Regions from separate parts of the Arthrobacter sp. Marseille-P9274 genome, predicted to be linked through region 2. Evidence: predicted binding sites of a transcription regulator. Region 2 holds the regulator's gene; the other holds the start of a gene.
What was found. The regulator HrcA, encoded in region 2, represses chaperone genes, less so after heat shock. The targets are predictions, from matches to a motif close to TTNGCACTCGNNNNNNNCGAGTGCNAA.

Region 1: the regulator HrcA is predicted to act here: its motif matches at 3,099-3,125, upstream of groL (chaperonin GroEL).

The regions. Positions count from the first base shown of each region.
Region 1 covers NZ_CAMPOV010000001.1:2,759,694-2,771,009, forward strand. The annotation lists gene OC550_RS12770 (DUF4031 domain-containing protein) at 1-877, shown strand, start outside; gene OC550_RS22310 (hypothetical protein) at 918-1,283, shown strand; gene groL (chaperonin GroEL) at 1,286-2,923, opposite strand; gene OC550_RS12785 (TM2 domain-containing protein) at 3,317-3,862, shown strand; gene OC550_RS12790 (cold-shock protein) at 3,962-4,168, opposite strand; gene OC550_RS12795 (LytR C-terminal domain-containing protein) at 4,318-4,995, opposite strand; gene OC550_RS12800 (DUF3263 domain-containing protein) at 5,041-5,349, opposite strand; gene OC550_RS12805 (uracil-DNA glycosylase) at 5,499-6,269, shown strand; gene OC550_RS12810 (siderophore-interacting protein) at 6,338-7,192, shown strand; gene OC550_RS12815 (threonine/serine exporter ThrE family protein) at 7,189-8,919, opposite strand; gene OC550_RS12820 (OFA family MFS transporter) at 9,204-10,613, shown strand; gene OC550_RS12825 (lipase maturation factor family protein) at 10,793-11,316, shown strand, end outside.
Region 2 covers NZ_CAMPOV010000001.1:1,526,566-1,535,946, reverse strand. The annotation lists gene lepA (translation elongation factor 4) at 1-1,583, shown strand, start outside; gene hemW (radical SAM family heme chaperone HemW) at 1,619-2,848, shown strand; gene OC550_RS06970 (DUF4870 domain-containing protein) at 2,874-3,296, opposite strand; gene OC550_RS06965 (DUF3097 domain-containing protein) at 3,407-4,249, opposite strand; gene hrcA (heat-inducible transcriptional repressor HrcA) at 4,452-5,465, shown strand; gene dnaJ (molecular chaperone DnaJ) at 5,534-6,664, shown strand; gene OC550_RS06950 (16S rRNA (uracil(1498)-N(3))-methyltransferase) at 6,668-7,429, shown strand; gene OC550_RS06945 (GerMN domain-containing protein) at 7,465-8,265, opposite strand; gene OC550_RS06940 (PhoH family protein) at 8,754-9,381, shown strand, end outside.

The sequences.
Region 1 (11,316 bases), 1.2 Mb from region 2:
GCCGGCACACGGAACCCGCTTCTCGCATCTGGTCTCCGACGACTCGCTGGAGGAACTTCATGCCTTCGCCGCGGCTGCCGACGTGCCGCCGCGGGCCTTCGATCTCGACCATTACGACGTGCCGCTGGAGCGGTATGCGGAACTCGTGGTCCTCGGTGCGCAGGAGGTATCCGGGGCGGAACTCGTGCGCCGGCTGATCGGGAGTGGGCTGCGCGTGCCCGCCCGGCGCCGTTCCGGGAAGCTGGGCACGGCACTCGCCTCGCGCTGGGCCGGCGTCATGCCGGATCATCCCGGGCTGGGCCGCGAACTCATCCGCCGTTGGGGCGAAGAGCACCGGCACTACCACGACCGGGTGCACCTGCTGGCCGTGCTCGACAGCCTCGACCTGCTGAGGGAGGCGGGCGAAAACCCGGGCCCTCTTCCCCGCGCCGTCACGCTGGCCGCGTGGTTCCACGACGCGGTCTACAACGGCGTGGCCGGCCGGGACGAACAGGATTCGGCGGATCTTGCCGCCCGGCTGCTGCCCTCCGCCGGCATTCCGGCGGCCGAGGTGGACGAGGTGGTCCGGCTGGTGCTGCTGACCGCGGGCCATTCGCCCGAGCTGCAGGATGCTGCCGGCGCCCTGCTCTGCGACGCCGACCTGTCCGTCCTGGGACAGGAGCCGGACGGCTACCGCCGGTACCTGCACAACGTCCGCAAAGAGTACGCGCACATTGCCGACGCTGACTTCGCGGCCGGGCGCGCCGCCGTCGTACGCCGGCTGCTGGCACTGGATCCGCTCTACCGCACGGCCGCCGGCCGCAGGCTGTGGCTGGAGCGGGCACGGGCCAACCTTGCCGCCGAGCTGGTAGCAGCGCCTGCCGGGGATCTTCGCTAGCTGCCGATCGACGGCGTGCAGGAGCGTCCGGGCGGGCCGGGTGGCCCAGGGGGCGGGTGGCGCCGAGTTCGCCCTGGACGCTTGGGATGACGTTCAGCAGCGTCTGCGCGAAGAGCCAGAAATTGATGACCGCACGGGCCAGTACCGCGGGGCCGTCCCCGTTGGCGAGGATGCCGACGACGCCGGTGCCTCCTATGCGCTGGACGTCGTAGCCGAAGCCGGCGAGCCTGGCCTGGACCAGCTGCGCGGTTCGGTGTTCGGCCAGGCTGAGTTCCGGATTACGGTGGAGGTCCTGGTAGAGCTCGCGCTGAACGAATTCACCGCCCTTAACGCCGCAAGGTGCGGCCCCCGTTACGGGAACCGCACCTCGCAGATTTGGCGCGCTGTCAGCAGGACAGGCAGGTGAGGCTAGAAGCCGCCCATACCGCCCATGCCGCCCATGTCGTCGCCGCCCGGCATGGCCGGAGCGTTCTTCTCGGGCTTGTCGGCGACAACGGCCTCGGTGGTGAGGAACAGGCCGGCGATGGACGCCGCGTTCTGCAGGGCAGAACGGGTGACCTTGACCGGGTCGTTCACGCCGGCAGCCAGCAGGTCCTCGTAGACGCCGGTTGCAGCGTTCAGGCCGTGGCCGGGCTCCAGGCCGCGGACCTTGTCGACCACAACGCCCGGCTCCATGCCGGCGTTGAAGGCGATCTGCTTCAGCGGAGCATCGATGGCAACCTTGACGATGTTGGCACCGGTGGCCTCGTCGCCTTCGAGCTGCAGGTTGGCAAACGCCTTGGCGCCGGCCTGGATCAGGGCCACGCCGCCACCGGCGACGATGCCTTCCTCAACGGCAGCCTTCGCGTTGCGGACAGCGTCCTCGATGCGGTGCTTGCGCTCCTTGAGCTCGACCTCGGTTGCGGCACCGGCCTTGATGACTGCAACGCCGCCGGCCAGCTTGGCCAGGCGCTCCTGCAGCTTCTCGCGGTCGTAGTCGGAGTCGGAGTTCTCGATCTCGGCGCGGATCTGGGCCACGCGGCCGGCGATCTCCTCGGCGTCGCCTGCACCTTCGACGATGGTGGTCTCGTCCTTGGTGACAACAACCTTGCGGGCCTGGCCCAGCAGGTCGAGGGTAGCGTTCTCCAGCTTCAGGCCGACCTCTTCGGCGATGACCTGGCCACCGGTCAGGATGGCGATGTCGGCCAGCTGGGCCTTGCGGCGGTCGCCGAAGCCCGGAGCCTTGACGGCGACGGACTTGAAGGTGCCGCGGATCTTGTTGACCACCAGGGTGGCCAGGGCTTCGCCCTCGATGTCTTCGGCGATGATCAGCAGCGGCTTGCCGGACTGCATGACCTTCTCCAGGACGGCAACCAGATCCTTGACGTTGGAGATCTTGGAGTTGACGATCAGGATGTAGGGATCCTCCAGGACCGTCTCCTGGCGCTCTGCGTCGGTGACGAAGTAGCCGGAGATGTAGCCCTTGTCGAAGCGCATGCCCTCGGTGAGCTCGAGCTCGAGGCCGAAGGTGTTGGACTCCTCGACGGTGATGACGCCTTCCTTGCCCACCTTGTCGAGTGCCTCGGAGATCAGCTCGCCGATCTGCGGGTCGCCCGCAGAGATCGATGCGGTAGCGGCGATCTGCTCCTTGGTCTCGATTTCCTTGGCGGAAGCCAGCAGCTCGGCGGTAACGGCGTCAACGGCCTTCTCGATGCCGCGCTTGAGGCTCAGCGGATCGGCGCCGGCGGCAACGTTGCGCAGGCCTTCCTTGACCAGGGCCTGGGCCAGCACGGTTGCCGTGGTGGTGCCGTCGCCTGCGACGTCGTCGGTCTTCTTGGCAACTTCCTTGACCAGCTCTGCGCCGATCTTCTCGTACGGATCGTCGAGTTCGATCTCCTTGGCGATGGAAACGCCATCGTTGGTGATCGTGGGAGCGCCCCACTTCTTCTCGAGGACCACGTTGCGGCCACGCGGGCCGAGGGTCACCTTAACAGCGTCAGCGAGGATGTTAAGACCCCGCTCGAGGCCGCGGCGGGCCTCTTCATCGAAGCTAATGATCTTTGCCATGGCGGCATCGTCCCTTCTGGACAGTAGACAGCGGGCGCAACCGGAATTACCCGGTTGCTGACCACAGCGGTGCCCGCGACGGACGGACTCCGGCGACGGCGATCTCTTCACACCGCACCGGAACCCTCACCACAGTGGCTTAGGAATTTCACTCTCTCCCGCCGAACCGGCCGCGTTAGCAGTCGGCCTGCGAGAGTGCCAACTCCATAATTAGCACTCAGCCCGGTCGAGTGCAAGCCGTCACGGCGCCGGAAGCCCGGTCTTCGCTGGACGCGGAAAATCTTCGCCGGAACCCCGACCCCAGGATCAGGGTGGCCCCCGATGGCTTGGCATCCGACGGGCCCGTAGATTGGTATTGGAGCACCAGTGAACCCCGAGTGAAGGACCGTCGAAATGTCGGAGAATCCGAGCAGGCAAGACCAACCGGACGAGAATCCCACTGAGCCTCTGGCCGGCGCCGGCACCAATCCCACCCGGCCGCTGGGCGGGCCGCAGGAACACGGCCGGACACCATCCCAACCGCAGGAGCCCGGCTTGCCCGGTTACGGGCAGGCCCAGCACGGCCAAGATCCGGACCAACAACCCTATCCGCAGGCACCGGCGGGCGGCCCCTACCAGCAGCCTTACGGCCAGCAGCCGTACACCCAGCCCGCCTACGGCCAGCAGCCATACGGGCAACAGCCCTACGGCCAGCCGTATTACGGAGGCTACCCCGAGCAGAAGTCGCGGCTCGTCGCGGGACTCCTAGGCGTCCTGCTAGGCGGCCTCGGCATCCACCGCTTCTACTTGGGCTACGTCGGCCTGGGCATCGCCCAGATCGCCGTGACCCTGGTGACCTTCGGCTTCGGTGCCATCTGGGGCTTTATCGAAGGCATCATGATTCTCGTCGGCGCCGAGATGTTCCGCCGCGACGCCAAGGGCGTGCCGCTCAAGGAGTAGGACGGCTCCCGGCGCAGCGGCCGGGCTAACCGCTTTGACGACGACGGCGGCGGGCGAGGTCCTCACGAAACCTCACCCGCCGCCGTCGTACTTAACCATTCAGGCAGAGACCTTCACGTCTTCGGCCTGCGGCCCCTTTTGGCCTTCCCCGATCTCAAATTCGACGCGCTGGCCCTCCTCGAGGGATCGGTAGCCGTCCATCAGGATGGCCGACCAGTGCACGAATACGTCCGATTTGTTCTCATCGACGGTGATAAAGCCGTAGCCCTTCTCCGCGTTGAACCATTTGACGGTTCCCAGCGCCATGTTGCTCTCCATAGTCAGTAGTTCCCCCTGCAGCCACTGCTCCCGGCAACCAGGTGCGTTTACTCTATCGGCACCCGGACCGGAATGTGAGGCACGGCACATCGAACGTTATGGAGGTGTAATGATCGGTGGTTTCACGCGCCGACGGGCTACTGGAAGCCCGGACCGAGCACCACGGTGACGTACAGCGACACTGCGCCCTGGGCCGTCTCGCGCAGGTCGGTGATGCCCAGCAGCTGGCCGACCGCCTCGGCATTGGCCACCTGGCCCGGGTTGTAGTAGATGACCGAGTTGGGCATCGCCCCGCCCTGCCAGTTGTCCACCATGGCTACGGACCAACCGTCCGCGCTGACGCGCTCGGACACGGTTCCGCCAAGGCCGGTGACGCCGGCGGCATTAAAGATCAGCAGTGGGTCGGCCCGGTTGACCGTTTCGCCTGCCGCTTCCGCGCTCGGTTCCTCCGAAGGCTCTTCCGCGGGCTCGTGGGTCGGTTCCTCGGTGGCCTCCTCGGACTCCTTGGCGGCTTCCTCCGTGGGCTTTGCGGTCGGCTTCGCGGCGGCCGCTGCCGTCGGCTCGGCCGTCTCCATTGCAGCCGCGGGCGACTCCGCCGCGGTAGCGGTCTGCGTGGCGGGCAGGCCGGCCCCGCCCGCCCCCAGCAGCGGGACGACGAAGAAGGACACCGCGCCCACGGCCAGGGCCAGCACCGAAGCCAGAATGATCAGGCCGAGCCCGCTGCTTTTCTTGACGTCCACGTGCGCACGGTGGACACCCTGCCGGTCATACGTTTCAGGAACTTGGTCAAACTCGTCCCGGGGATACTTGGTCATCGCTGAAGAGTGCGTCCTTGTCAGTGGATGTCCGGAGGATCCGGATCAGGCGTTGGTGCCCAGCCGGCGGGCCGTGCGGGCACGCTGCCGGGACGTACGTAGTCTACGCAATCTCTTGACCAGCATCGGATCGTGGGCCAGCGCTTCCTCGGTATCGATGAGCGCGTTGAGGATCTGGTAGTAGTGCGTTGCGGAGAGATCGAACAGCTCGCGGACCGCCTGTTCCTTGGCGCCGGAGTACTTCCACCACTGCCGTTCCAAGGCCAGCATCTTCTGGTCCCGTTCACTCAGCGGGCTCGCCTCATCAACTTCGGCGTCGAGGGAGAAGGCGCTGGCTTCGGCGGGACCGGGCACGAGGTACCGTCACTTCCTTTGGTTTGCTGGGGAAACTGTCCTGCCCATTTTAAGGCCGAAGCACAGCCTTGTCATTTACCGGCCCCGGTGATCCTGCCGACGCCCGGGCGGGTTCGCGCTTCCGTGCCGGTTCCCGGCACCATAGGGGCATGACTGACGACGACGGCGCCCTGTTTCCGCTTCCGGCCCGCCCCGGAGCGGGGCCGGCAACCGCTGCTTACCCTTTTGCCGCGCCGGCCGAACTCAGGGACGTCATGCATCCGCAGTGGGCGAAGGCGCTGGCGCCGGCGGCCGGCACCGTCCATGCACTGGCGGACCAACTGGCGGAGCAGCGGCGCGAGGGACGCGAGATCCTGCCTGCGCCGGCCAACGTCCTGCGGGTCTTCGGACAGCCGCTCGACGCGGTGAAGGTGCTCATCGTGGGACAGGATCCGTACCCGACACCGGGCCACCCGATCGGCCTCTCCTTCGCGGTCGACGGCAGGGTGCGGCCGCTGCCCCGCAGCCTGGCCAACATCTACAGAGAGCTCCAGTCGGACCTCGGCATTCCGCCGGCGCCGCATGGCGACCTGAGCGCCTGGGCGGCCCAGGGCGTGCTCCTGCTGAACCGCGTGCTCACCGTGGAGGCGGGCAAGGCCGGAAGCCACCGGCGCAAGGGCTGGGAGCAACTGACCGAGCTGGCGGTCCGCGCCCTCGCGGCCCGCGGCCGTCCGCTGGTAGCTGTGCTCTGGGGCCGCGACGCCCAGGGCCTCGCGCCGCTGCTGGGCAGTGTGCCCAAGGTCGAATCCGCGCACCCCAGCCCGCTGTCCGCAGCGCGCGGCTTCTTCGGCTCGCGCCCCTTCAGCCGGGTCAACGAGCTGCTGGCCTCGCAGGGCGCGGCGCCGGTCGACTGGCGCCTGCCCGCCAGCCCCGGTCGGTAACTCCGATTGGGCGCAGGCGGCTTACTGGGTTAGGTTGGCCTAAGTATCAAGGAAGCCAGGAGCAGTCGATGTCGAGCCAGCCCGCAGCACCCGCACGGACCCGAAAACCGCAGATCAACCTGCAGGTCATCAGGACCGAGCGGCTCTCCGCACATATGGTCCGCGTTTTCGCCGGCGGCGAGGGGTTCACGAAGTTCGAGCCCAAGCCGGCCACGGACCAGTATGTAAAGATCTGGTTCCTCCCGCCGGGTCTGGACGTCGAGCTTCCCGCGGATGTGGCGGGCCTCAGGGAAAGACTGCCCGCGGACCGGCTCCCGGTCAGCCGCACCTACACGCTCCGGAGCGTGGACACCGAGGCCGGCGAGCTGGCCATCGACTTCGTGGTCCACGGCGACGAAGGCGTGGCCGGCCCCTGGGCCGCCTCCGCGCGGCCCGGCGACTGGCTGATGCTGACCGGCCCCGGCGGCGCCTACTCCCCCGCACCGGCCGCCGACTGGTACCTCTTCGCAGGCGATGACGCCGCCCTGCCCGCCGTCGCCGCCGCCATCGAGGCCCTGCCGCCGGCCGCCGCCGGCCATGTGTTCCTGGAGGTTGATTCCTCCGCGGACGTGCAGGAGCTCGGCGCACCGGACGGCGTCGAAGTGCATTGGCTCTACCGGCTGGGCCGTCCCGCCGGCACCACCTCGCTGCTGCGCGACGCGGTGGCGGAGCTGGACTGGCCGGTGGGAGAGGTGGACGCTTTTGTGCACGGCGAGCGCGGTGCGGTCAAGGAACTGCGCGATGTCCTGTTCAAGGACCACGGGCTGCACCGCAAGCAGGTGTCCATCTCGGGGTACTGGGCCTACGGCCGCGCGGAGGACGCCTTCCAGGCGGAGAAGAAGACCCCGGCCGGCCAGATCTTTCCGGAGAACTATCCGGGCTAGCGGCGGCGGTTCCGCCGCCGGCCCTCGTTGGACCCCAGGTTGCGGGTAAGGGGCTGTGCCAGATAGTCGCCGAGCACCGTGCCGCCGGCCATCGCCAGGATCACGGTCAAAGCCCCGAGCAGGCCGATCATGCCGTTGAACGCCTGCTCGGTGCTGATCGTCAGCTCGTAGATGGCGCGGAAGACCGAGAAGCCCGGAAGCAGGAAGAGCACCGCGGGGACGGCGACCACCAACTGCGGGGAGCCCAGCCTCAGTCCGACAATCCGCCCGAGGAAACCAATAACGACGGCGGCGACAAACGGGCTGATGCGCGACCCAAGGCCGGCCAGAAGGACGGCCTCGTAGACCATCAGGCCAACAACTCCCACCAGGGCAGTCGGCAGCAGGATGTTCGCCCGGGTCTGTTCCGTGATGGAAATCGCGATCGTGGCCATCATCAGCAGCGCGGCCCGGACGATGAAGGGATAGTTGGTCCCGCCCTCGATGAAGATTTCGGGCAGGCTGACGCCCACCAGATTCCCGGCAACCAGCCCCACGGCCACCCCGGAGGCAATGGCCGCAAAGGTCAGGAAGGCTGAGAGGTAGCGCCCCATGGCCGTGACCGGGAAGCCGTTGATGGCGTCCTGGGTGGCGGACACCAGCCGGCCTGTCGGCAGCAGGTAGAGGATGCCGCCGGCAATGACCAGCGCCGGGCTGAGCGGCACGCGCAGCTGGAAGAAGACCAGTGCCGCGATGGTTGCCAGGCAGGCGCCGACGGCGGTAACAAAGAAGTCCGGGACCCGCCACTTATTGAGTTTCCGGCCGAGCAGACCCATCAGCACCGTGGCCAGCAGTGCCACCAGCCCGGCAAAGATTCCGCCGCCCATGAATCCGGTGATCGCGGCGGAGAACACGCCGCCGGCACCGATCGCCATCCAGCGCGGGAACGGCTTCGGACGTGAGGTGATCTGCTTCAGCCGCTCCCTGGCCTCGGTCCGGCCCACGCCGCCGTTGACGATGTCCGTCACGAGCTGGTGTACCGCGGATAGGCCCGCGTAGTTGTTGGTCCACGAGCGCACGACGCGCAGAACGTGGATCGGCACAGTGTCCGGCCGGGCATAGTTGATCACCACGGACTGGTTGGTGATGTCCACGTCGACGTCGCGCAGCCCGAAGGCGGCGGTCACGGCGATGATGCTGGATTCGACCTCCAGCGCACCGGCCCCGAACCTCAGCATGGTTTCGGCGACGTCGAGGGCGAAGTCCAGCGTGAGGCGCGCCGAAGCGTCCACCCCGGAGCTCTGCACGAGCGGGTTGGCGTAAGGGCTGCCGGCGAGGCGCTCAACGATGCCCATCGGGGCTGTCGGAGGGGCCTCCCCCTGCACAAGTTTGCGAAGCATCCGGCGGGCGGCCGCGTTGGTCCGTTGCTGATTCTTGGGCAACGGCAGCGGAGCCGTTCCGGCGGGGACGGGCTTGGCTTCCTTCGCGACCGGTTTCTTCGGCAGCTCCGGCTTTCCCCGGTGCCTGTTGTGCCGGCGGGACTGGGCCCTCGCCGACCTAGGCTGTTGTTTGGTGGCCACCGGGCGGCCGTCCGAGGATTCGGGAATAGGACGGCCCGGTCGAGACTGGCTGGCCGTCGTCCCGTCGGGAGAACCGCCGGCCTGGTTCATCGGCCTCACGATGGGCAGCATGCCGGCCCGGGGCGTCGTCCCCGACTCCGTGTCCCGCTGACCGTCCTTGTCCTGCACTGCCCCTCCATTCCTGATTTGTCCCGGTAGTCCCGCCGGGGCCGGATTTTATGGTGACACATCGGCCGCAACCAGAAGTCCGCTTCGGCCGAGAATCGCATCACACCCGGTGCGGCCTCAACCCGGCGCGGCGAATGCCGGCCCTTTTCGCCGGTCTCCATGGACTCATTCTCGCCCTTGCGGCGGCCGACCGTAAGCACCCGACCCAAGCCGGGCCGCGGGCGGTCCTGTGATATAACGCACAGTATTGAATAAACGATTAATCACGTTCGGAAGGCACTGCCATGGCTTGGCTGGACCGCAAAAATTCCATCGCCCCGCCTGGGTTCAACCGCTGGCTCATCCCGCCGGCAGCCCTGGCCGTCCATCTGTGCATCGGACAGGCGTACGCGACAAGCGTGTACAAGAACGCGCTGGTCGCGCACTTCGATGCCAGCCTCACCGAAATCGGCGTGATCTTCTCCGTCGCCATCGTCATGCTCGGCCTGTCCGCGGCCGTCATGGGCACCTGGGTGGACCGGAACGGGCCCCGGATGGCGATGTTCACGGCGGCGGTCTTCTGGTCCTCCGGGTTCCTCGTCGGTTCGCTCGGGATCTTCAACAACCAGTTGTGGCTCGTCTACCTCGGTTACGGCGTGATCGGAGGCATCGGACTCGGCATCGGCTATATCTCCTCCGTTTCCACCTTGATCAAGTGGTTTCCCGACCGTCCGGGGCTGGCCACGGGCATGGCCATCATGGGCTTCGGCGGCGGCGCGCTGATCGCCAGCCCGCTGTCCGGCGCCCTGCTCCAGTTCTACGATCCGTCTTTCGACGGCACCCCCGGCTGGGTCGCCAGCGGAGACGCGGTTGGCAAGCTCTTCCTGACCTTCGCCGTCGTCTATTTCCTGTACATGATGTTCGGTGCGATGACCATCAAAGTGCCCCCCGAGGGCTGGAAGCCCGCCGGCTTCGATCCCTCCATGGTGAAGGCGAAGGAGCTGGTCACGACCGCCAACGTCTCAGCACGCAATGCCATCCGCACGCCGCAGTTCTGGCTGGTCTGGATCGCGCTGTTCTGCAACGTCACCGCCGGCATCGGCATCCTCGAACAGGCCTCGCCGATGATCCAGGACTTCTTCAGGCAGGCCGACGGGAGCTCCCTCGTCACCGCAGCCGTCGCGGGAGGATTCGTCGGGCTGCTGTCCATCGGCAACATGGCCGGCCGGTTCGCATGGTCAACCACCTCCGACTACATCGGCCGCAAGAACATCTACATGATCTACCTCGGTGTGGGCGCGGTGCTGTACGTGGTCCTGGCGCTGTTCGGCCACTCCTCCACCTCCCTGTACGTGCTGCTTGCTTTCGTGATCATCAGCTTCTACGGCGGCGGATTCTCGACCGTTCCTGCTTACCTGCGCGACCTCTTCGGCACCTTCCAGGTCGGAGCCATCCACGGCCGGCTGCTCACGGCTTGGTCTGCGGCCGGCATCGCGGGACCGCTGATTGTCAACGCCTTCCTCGACGCGCAGGGCAAGCCGGGCGAGCTGACTGCGGCGGCCTACCAGCCGGCCCTGCTGACCATGGTCGGGCTGCTGGTGCTGGGGTTCGCCGCCAACCTGCTGGTCAAACCGGTCGACGCTAAACACCATGAACCGGCTGCAGCGGAATCTGCGCATCTCGATTCCGCCGTGGCAGGAAAGGACAGGCACTGATGAAGAAGGCACAGGTGGCACTGGGCTGGCTCTTGGTCGGCATCCCGCTGCTCTACGGAATGGTACAGACGCTGATGAAGGCGTCCGCACTCTTCGGCTAAGCGGGCGCAGGAGGTCCTGCAGTCCATCCGCTTCCCTCCCTTGACACCCTCGACCGCCGCCCTAACGTGGAGAGTGCGATGGATTGGTTGGAGGCCGACGGATTCGAGGTGGCGCGGCAGGTACTGCAGCGCGGCATCGCCGCGGTTTACACGATCGCATTCTTCTCCGCGGTGGCGCAGTTCCGGGTGCTGCTCGGCGAAAACGGGCTGCTGCCCGTTCCGCGCTACCTGGCCCGGGCGTCCGCCCGCGGACCCACGCTGTTCCGCTGGCGTTACTCGGACGGGCTGCTGCTGGCGGTGGCCTGGACGGGCGCGGTGGTGGCGCTGCTGCTGGTGGCCGGCCTGCCGCAAGCTGGCCCGCCGTGGCTTCCGATGGCGGCATTCCTGCTGTTGTGGGGCCTCTACATGTCGATCGTTAACGTCGGCCAGACCTTCTACGGCTTCGGCTGGGAAACGCTGTTGCTGGAGGCCGGTTTCCTGGCCGCCTTCCTGGGCTCCAACGACATCGCGCCGCCGGTCACGGTGCTGTGGCTGTTTATGTGGCTGGCCTTCCGGCTGGAGTTCGGGGCCGGCATGATCAAGATCCGCGGCGACCGGGTCTG
Region 2 (9,381 bases):
ACACCCCGGGCCACGTGGACTTCACCTATGAAGTGTCGCGCTCACTGGCAGCTTGCGAAGGCGCAATCCTGCTCGTGGACGCCGCCCAGGGCATCGAGGCCCAGACGCTGGCCAACCTGTACCTGGCCATGGAAAACGACCTGACGATCATCCCGGTGCTCAACAAGATCGACCTCCCGGCGGCGCAGCCGGAGAAGTACGCCGCGGAACTCGCCACCCTGATCGGCGGGGACCCCAAGGACGTCCTGAAGGTTTCCGGCAAGACCGGCGAAGGCGTCGAGGCACTGCTCGACAAGATCGTCCGGGATCTGCCGGCCCCCGTCGGCGACGCGGACGCTCCGGCACGCGCGATGATCTTCGACTCCGTGTACGACTCCTACCGGGGCGTGGTGACCTACGTGCGCGTGGTGGACGGGAAGCTCAATCCGCGCGAACGGATCCAGATGATGTCGACCAGGGCGAGCCACGAGCTGCTGGAGATCGGCGTCAGTTCCCCCGAGCCGACGCCCACCAAGGGCCTCGGGGTGGGCGAAGTCGGCTACCTGATCACCGGCGTGAAGGACGTACGGCAGTCAAAGGTCGGCGACACGGTGACCAACCTGGCCAAGCCCGCCGCGGAGTCCCTCGGCGGCTATGCAGACCCCAAGCCCATGGTCTTCTCCGGCCTGTACCCCATCGACGGCAGCGACTACCCAGTGCTGCGCGACGCCCTGGACAAGCTCAAGCTCAACGATGCCGCGCTAATCTACGAGCCGGAGACCTCGGCGGCGCTCGGCTTCGGCTTCCGCGTCGGCTTCCTGGGCCTGCTGCACCTGGAGATCGTCCGGGAGCGGCTGGAGCGCGAATTCAACCTTGACCTGATTTCCACCGCCCCGAACGTGGTGTACGAAGTCACGCTCGAGGACAAGAAGGTCATCACGGTCACCAACCCGAGCGAATATCCGGACGGCAAGGTTTCCGAGGTCCGCGAACCCATGGTCTCCGCGACCATCCTCGCGCCCAACGAATTCGTCGGCGCCATCATGGAGCTCTGCCAGTCGCGCCGCGGCGATATGAAGGGGATGGACTACCTCTCCGAGGACCGGGTGGAGCTGCGCTACCGCCTGCCGCTGGCGGAGATCGTCTTCGACTTCTTCGACATGCTCAAGTCCAAGACCCGCGGCTACGCGTCGCTGGACTGGAAAGCGGACGGGGACCAAGTCGCGGACCTGGTCAAGGTGGACATCCTGCTGCAGGGCGAACAGGTGGACGCGTTCAGCGCCATTACGCACCGGGACAAGGCCTACGGCTACGGCGTCATGATGACGTCGAAGCTGCGCGAGCTGATTCCGCGCCAGCAGTTCGAGGTCCCCATCCAGGCGGCGATTGGCTCCCGGATCATCGCCCGCGAAAACATCCGCGCCATCCGCAAGGACGTGCTCGCGAAGTGCTATGGCGGCGACATCAGCCGTAAGCGCAAGCTGCTGGAAAAGCAGAAGGAAGGCAAAAAGCGCATGAAGATGGTCGGGCGGGTTGAAGTGCCCCAGGAGGCCTTCATCGCGGCGCTGTCTTCGGATGATTCGAAAGACAAGGCCAAGAAGTAGCCGCATGAGCATTACGACGACGGCGGTCCGCCGCCGTGCCTAGTACCCTTCCGCTGGGCGATCCCGCGCCGGCAGACGGCTTGCTGCCGGCGCAGGCCGCCGAGGGAGCAGCAGGACGCGACTTCTGCCTCTATGTCCACATTCCCTTCTGCGCCGTACGCTGCGGCTACTGCGACTTCAATACCTATACCGCCAAGGAACTGGGCGGCGGCGCATCGCAGGCCGAGTACGCCGGCACAGCCAGCGCCGAGCTGGATTTCGCCGCCCGGGCCATGTCCGCCTCCGGCCTGCCGGAACGGAAGCTCTCGACCGTCTTCTTCGGCGGGGGAACACCGACCCTCCTGCCGGCGGCTGACCTGGCGTCGATCCTGCGGCGGGCAGAGCGGCTGTGGGGCCTCGAAGCCGGAGCTGAAATCACCACGGAAGCCAATCCCGATTCGGTGACGCCTGAATCGCTGGGCCTGCTGGCGGAAGCCGGCTTCACGCGGGTGTCCTTCGGCATGCAGTCGGCTGTCCCGCATGTGCTCAAGGTGCTGGACCGCACCCACGACCCGGAGCGCGTGCCGCTCGCCGTGCAGTGGGCACGGGAGGCCGGGCTGAAGGTGAGCCTCGACCTGATCTACGGCACGCCGGGGGAGTCCATGGCCGATTGGGAGACCAGCTTGCTGGCGGCCATCGCCTGCGGCCCGGACCACATCTCCGCCTACTCGCTCATTGTCGAGGACGGCACGAAGCTCGCCGCCAGGATCCGGCGCGGGGAAATGCCCGGGATTGACGACGACGACCATGCCGCGAAATACCTGCGGGCCGAGGAACTGCTTGGCGCCGCCGGCTACTCCTGGTACGAAGTCAGCAACTGGGCCCGTTCCGAGGCAGACCGGTGCCGCCACAACCTGGCGTACTGGCGCGGGGCGGACTGGTGGGGTGCCGGCCCCGGCGCGCATTCGCATATGGGCGGGGTGCGGTGGTGGAACGTCAAGCACCCGGCGGCTTATGCGCAGCGGCTCGCGACCGCGGTTTCTCCGGCTGCTGGACGGGAGACCCTGGACGAGGAGACCCGCCGGATGGAGCACATCATGCTGCAAACCCGGATCATCGATGGACTTGGCACCGCGGAACTAGATGCCGAGGGACGCAAAGCCGTCGCCGGGCTGATCGCGGAGGGACTTCTGGACGGCGCCGCCGCTATCGCCGGCACGGTCAGGCTGACGCTGCAGGGCAGGCTGCTGGCGGACGCCGTCGTACGCCGGCTGCTCGGGTACTAGGCCGGGCAGCCGCCCCTGGCCGCGCCTAGCGGATGAAGCGCAGGTTGAGCGGGTACTGGTAGGGCCGACCGCGGTTGACCTCAATGCCCGCCTTGACGGAGAAGACCGTCAGGAAAACCCAAATCGCGGCCGCCACCACGGCGAAGAATCCACTCACCGCCGGGATCAGGATCAGCAGGTTGGCGACGATGGCCACGACGGTCGGCGGCAGGGTGAAGTTCAGCGCCTCCTTCGATTCCTGCGCGGTGAATGGCCCGCGGTCCTTGAAGATCAGGTAGATCACCAGCGAGGGGAGGCAGCCCAGGATGCCGCCGAAATGCGCCATCGTGGCCCACTGCCGGTCCTCGGACGGCGTCAGCGGCAGGGCCGATGAAGCAGCGCTTTGGTACTGCGTCCGGCGCGCCGGTGGACGCCCCGAAGGCTCGTTGCGCGCGGTGTTGTCTGACACAGGACCTGCCTCGTAATAAGTGGTGTTGCTCGATTTCACTTCTATGAGGGTAAGTTGAGCACGCAGTGGCTGCAAATGGCAGATTGGTCGCTGCATGGTCCCAAAGGCCCTCAGGCGGTGAGGAAATCGATCACTTCCTCCACCCGCCCCAGCAATGACGGTTCGAGGTCGGCATAGGTTCGGACGCTGCCCAGCAGCCGCTTCCAGCCGTCCGCGATGTCCGCCTGCGTGCTGTGCGGCCACCCGAGTCCGGTCAGGATCCCGGTCTTCCAATCGGTGCCGCGCGGCACGGTTGGCCACTTGTCCAGCCCGATAACCGAGGGCTTGATGGCCTGCCACACGTCCACGTAGGGGTGCCCGACGATCAGCACGTTGCCACGGGCGGCCGGAACGGCCATCGCGGCTTCGGCGATTCGCCACTCCTTGGTGTTGGGGAGCAGATGGTCCACGAGGATGCCAAGCTTCCGGTCCGGCCCGGGGCCGAAGCTTTCGACGGCGGCAGCCAGGTCGTCGACGCCGTGCAGGGGTTCGACGACGATGCCTTCGACCCGCAAATCGTGCCCCCAGACCTTCTCGACCAGTTCCGCATCGTGCTTGCCTTCGACCCAGATCCGGCTCGCCTTGGCGACCTGGGCGCGCAATCCCTCCACCCGGACGGAACCGGAAGCGGTTCGCTGCGGACCGGCGGGCCGCGCCTTCGGCGTCGCGGCGACGACCTTCACCGGCTCACCCTCGAGCAGGAAGCCGAAACCCAGGGGGAAGGACTTGGTCTTCCCGCGCCGGTCCTCGAGCGAGACAAGGTGGACGCCGCCCGACTTTTCCACGCGGACGACGGCGCCGACCCAACCGGACTGGACGTCCTCCAGGACAAGGCCGGGCTCGGCTGGGACCTCGCGCAGCTGCCGGGCCTTGGGGGCGGAGAGATCCTGCGGGCCCCAACCGTAACTGCTCATAGCGACTTCCTTTGTTCGTGCCGTAGTGAGTGGAGAAGACGGGAGCGGCTTCCGCCGCGGCGGGGCCGCCAGCGGAACCGCGGGACGGCCTCGGGCCGCCCGACAATGCTAACAACGGCCGTAACGTATTAGACTTAGCACTTAGGCGTGTTGAGTGCTAATGCTGTGCGCGTGCCGGCCAAGCAGAATCAGGAGGTGTACCGTGAGCGAAGTCCGACGGCTGGAAGTGCTTCGCGCGATCGTTGAAGACTACGTTCATTCGCGCGAGCCTGTCGGTTCGAAGGCCCTCGTGGAGAGGCACCACCTCGGTGTTTCATCGGCCACGATCCGCAACGATATGGCGGCGCTGGAGGAAGAGGGGCTCATCGTGGCCCCGCACACCAGTGCAGGGCGCATCCCGACGGACAAGGGCTACCGTCTGTTCGTGGACCGCATCTCGGACGTCAAACCGCTCTCGCAAGCCGAACGCCGGGCGATCCAGACCCTCCTAGAGGGCGCGGACGACCTCGATGACGTGATGGAGCGGACGGTGCGGCTGCTCTCGCAGCTCACGCACCAGGTCGCGGTCATCCAGTACCCGCAGCTGGGCCGCGCCAGGCTGCGGCATATCGAGTTCGTCCTGCTGGCGCCAGCGCGGGCCCTGGTCGTGGTGATCGCGGACAACGGCAAGGTTGAGCAGCAGGTCATCGGCCTCCCCGCGGAGGTGACGGACCAGCAGCTGTCCGACCTGCGGACCGCTTTCCTGTCCGACTTGTCCGGCCACCCGCTGGAAGCCCTGCGCCGTCTGGTGGACGGCACGGTGCAGAGTGTCCGGCCCGAATCGGCCGCCGTGGCACGGGAACTCGGGGCGGCGCTGGTGAAACTCGCCGAAGCCACCCACGAGGAGCGGATCCTGCTGGCTGGCACGGCCAACCTCGCCCGTTCCACCATGGATTTCCCGCTGACCATCGGGCCCATCCTCGAGGCCCTCGAAGAGCAGGTGGTCATGCTCCGGCTACTGTCGGAGATGCAGCAGGATGCGCGAGGCGTCTCGGTGCGGATCGGCAGCGAGAACCCGTACGGTTCGCTGGCCGAGACCTCCGTGATTGCCACGGGCTATGGACCGGATGCCTCCGCGAAGGTCGGCATCCTCGGTCCGACCCGGATGGACTACCCGACGACGATGGCGGCAGTACGTGCGGTCGCACGCTACCTTTCGAGGATCCTCGCCGGCTAGGTGCCGGCAGCAAGCAGCAGTTGGACAGCCACTGTCCGCCAACCGATTCCAGGAAAGAAGTTAACCAGGTGAGCAACCACTACGACGTTCTCGGTGTCAGCCAGGATGCCACGGCTGAGGAAATCAAGAAGGCCTACCGCAAGCTGGCACGGAAGCTGCATCCGGATGTCAACGATGGCCCCCAGGCGGCCGAAGAGTTCAAGCGTGTCAGCCACGCCTACGAAGTGCTCTCCGACCCGCAGAAGCGCCGGGTATACGACACGACCGGCAACGAGAACGGTACGGACAGTGGATTCGGCAGCGGCTACTCCGGCGCAGGCTTCGCCTTCCAGGACATCTTTGAGACCTTCTTCGGCGGCCCCGGAGGCGGCGGGGGACCGGCCTCGCGCCGCCAGCGCGGGCAGGACGCCCTGATCAACGTAAAGATCGACCTTAAGGACGCCGTTTTCGGCGTCAACAAGAAGATCGAGGTGGATACCGCCGTCATCTGCCCGACCTGCGACGGCAGCTGCTGCCGCCCAGGCACCAGCCCGCGCACCTGCGACATCTGCGGCGGGTCCGGCCAGGTCCATCGCGCCGTCCGCTCCATCCTCGGCCAGGTCATGACCGCCGCCCCCTGCGGCAGCTGCCAGGGCTACGGCACGGTCATTCCCGATCCGTGCAACGAGTGCAACGGCGAGGGCCGCATTCGCAGCCGCCGGTCGCTGACCATCAAGATCCCGGCCGGTGTGGCCACCGGCACCCGCATCCAGCTGGCGGGACAGGGGGAGACCGGTCCCGGCGGCGGACCGCAGGGCGACCTGTATGTGGAGATCCGCGTGGCCCAGGACAAGAACTTCCTGCGGGAAGGCGATGACCTGCACGTCACGATGTCCGTGCCCATGACCGCGGCCGCCCTTGGCACCGAGCTCGAGCTGGACACCTTCGACGGCCCCCAGCAGCTGGACATCAAGCCCGGCACGCAGGCGGGCGAGATTATTAACCTGCGCGGCCTGGGCGTCACGCACTTGCGCGGCTACGGCCGCGGCGACCTCAAGGTCCACATCCACGTCGAGACGCCGACCAAGCTCGATTCAGAGCAGGAGAGCCTGCTGCGGCAGCTGTCCCAGGCCCGCGGCGAGCAGTACACCGAAGGGAAGCTCGCCGGCAGTGGCACCGGCGTCTTCGCCCGGCTCCGCGACAAGCTCGGCCACCTCTGACCCATGACCAACCCGGTCTTTTTCGCTGAGCCTTCAGAGTTCGACGGCGTTGCCCCCGGCGCGCTGTTCGTCCTCACCGGCGCGGAGGCGCGGCACGCCGTCGCGGTCAAGCGCCTGGCCGCCGGTGAAGCGGTGGACATCGTGGACGGAACCGGGAAGCGCCTCTCCGGCACGGTTACTGCCGTTGCGCCCCAGGAGCTGACCGTCCGGGCCGAGTCGGTAGCCGTCGATCCCGCGCCTCCCTACAGCCTGACGCTGGTCCAGGCGCTGGCGAAGGGCGACCGGGACGAGATGGCCATCGAAGCCGCCACGGAGCTCGGCGTCGACCGCGTGGTGCCGTGGCAGTCGGAGCGCAGCATCGTCCGCTGGCGGGATGCGAAGGCGGCCAAGGGACAGGCGAAGTGGGAGGCGACGGTCAGGGCGGCGGCGAAGCAGTCGCGCCGCGCGGTCATCCCGGAGGTCGGCACGCTCGTGGGCCTGAAGGACCTGTGCCGGCTGATTGCCTCCAGCCGAGTTGCGCTGATCCTCCATGAAGACGCAGCGCGATCGCTGGCTGACGCGGTGGCAGAGGCCGGACTGCCAAGTGACGGGGATGGCAGTGTCCTCATGATTGTGGGGCCGGAAGGCGGCATGAGCCCGCAGGAGGTCGAGCAGATGCTCGCCGCCGGCGCGGTCGCCGTCCGGCTGGGGCCGCATGTGCTGCGCTCGTCGACCGCGGGACCCGCGGCCGTCACGCTGCTGAGCGTCCAGCTGCGGCGCTGGTAGCCGCGCCGGCCTGCCCGCTACTGCTGGATGAGCGGCTACTTGACGCTAAAGGTCTTGCTGTCCGGATTCAACTCCGTGGCGGCCGCCCCGTCCTGGGCGGCATCGAACACGCTGAGCCGGTACGTCCCCGCGGGGAGGTCGAGACCGAACCGGAACTCTCCGGAGGCGCCGTCGGGGGCGTTGATCCCGACTGTGCCGGACTTGACCTTGCTGCCGCTGCCGGTGTCCTCGGCATCCTTCAGCCGGGAGACCTGCCACGACAGCTCCGCGTCGATGGCGACGGCGCGGCCGTAGACCTCCAGCCGGTCGTTCAAGGCTGCATCCTGCTGGGGGTCGATGACCCAGATCGGCGCCGTCAGTTCAGGATTTCGGGTCATCAGGGCGCCGAGTTTCACATAGCCGAAGGCCATGTACCCGCGGTGGCCGTCCACCAGGATTTCCACTTCGAGGGGGTTGCCCGGGGTGCTAAGGCCGGCGTTGGCGGCGGCGGCCGTGGCTGTGTAGACCAACTGCTGGATGGCGCGCTCGGCGATGCCTTCGTCGACGTTGGCCTTGAAGGCGTCCGAGGAGATGTCCAGCGTGATGACCGAGCCTTTGGTGATCGACGTGCCGACCTTGGAAGCCGGCCGCCACGGATTGAAGTAGTCGGAATCGAGCGGCTGCAGCGACAGAGCGGCGTTGACCGCCGTCGTGATGGGATCTCCGAGGTCCTCCGCCGAACGGAACTCGCGGTAGAGGAAGACGCTGTCCGCGTTCTCGCCGAGCCAGTACACGGGCGAAAGCGACGTGCTCTCCGGTGTCTCCAAGGGGGCACTGGTGACCAGCGGGCTGCTCATGATGGTGGGGCCCCCCGTGCTGGGCGGCATCGACGTTCGTGGCTCACTGCCGGGACCCGCCGGGGAACAGCCGATCAGCACGACGCTGCCGAGCGTCAGGACGGCCAGCCAGGCGCGGAACTTGCGCGTCGGGGCCGGGTGCCGGGTCTGTTCGGGGGAAATAGCTGCGTTCCTTTATCTTGCGGCTGCGTTCGTCGTCCAAGTCCAAGGAGGACCTGCGGAAACCGGCCGGTGCCGGTGTCCGAGAGACTAGCTTGGCACATACCCGGTCCGTGCCGGGGACGATTCGGGTCCTCTCAACCGGACTGATGCAGGATCGAAACAGGATCGATACCGAACGGCCGGTGCGCGCACCATGGGTCGACGGCGGTTGCGTGCCGTAGCATTGATGTATGAATCGCGCGCCCGTTCGGGCGGGCGGAACCGAGCAGTAGGCCAGCAGCCGAACACTACTGAAGGGGCGATGGAAGGCCGGGTCAGGCCGCACTATGTCGGAAACACAATTGGATGTTGATCCGCTAGGATCCGGTAGTCTCTCTGTGCACTTCGAATCGCCCGAGCATATGGTCAGGGCACTGGGTGCCCAGGACGAGGTGCTGCGGCTGATCGAGTCCGAGTTCACCGACGTGGACCTGCACGTGCGCGGCAATGAGCTGTCCATAACGGGCCCGCCCCAGGCCGTGGAGCGCACCGGGCGGCTGCTGGCAGAGATCAGGACCCTGGCCGCCAATGACACGCGCGTGACGCCCCAGGTCGTCGAGCAGCTGCTGCGCATGCTGAGCGAACAGTCGGTCGCCAGGCCTTCCGAGGTCCTGACGCTGAACATCCTGTCCTCGCGCGGGCGGACCATCCGGCCCAAGACGCTGAACCAGAAGGACTACGTCGAGGCCATCGACAACCACACGATCGTTTTCGGGATCGGCCCCGCCGGCACGGGCAAGACCTACCTGGCCATGGCCAAGGCGGTCCAGGCCCTGCAGCACAAGGAGGTCAACCGGATCATCCTGACGCGTCCCGCTGTCGAGGCGGGGGAGCGGCTCGGCTTCCTGCCGGGAACGCTCAGCGACAAGATCGACCCGTACCTGCGCCCGCTCTACGATGCCCTGCACGACATGA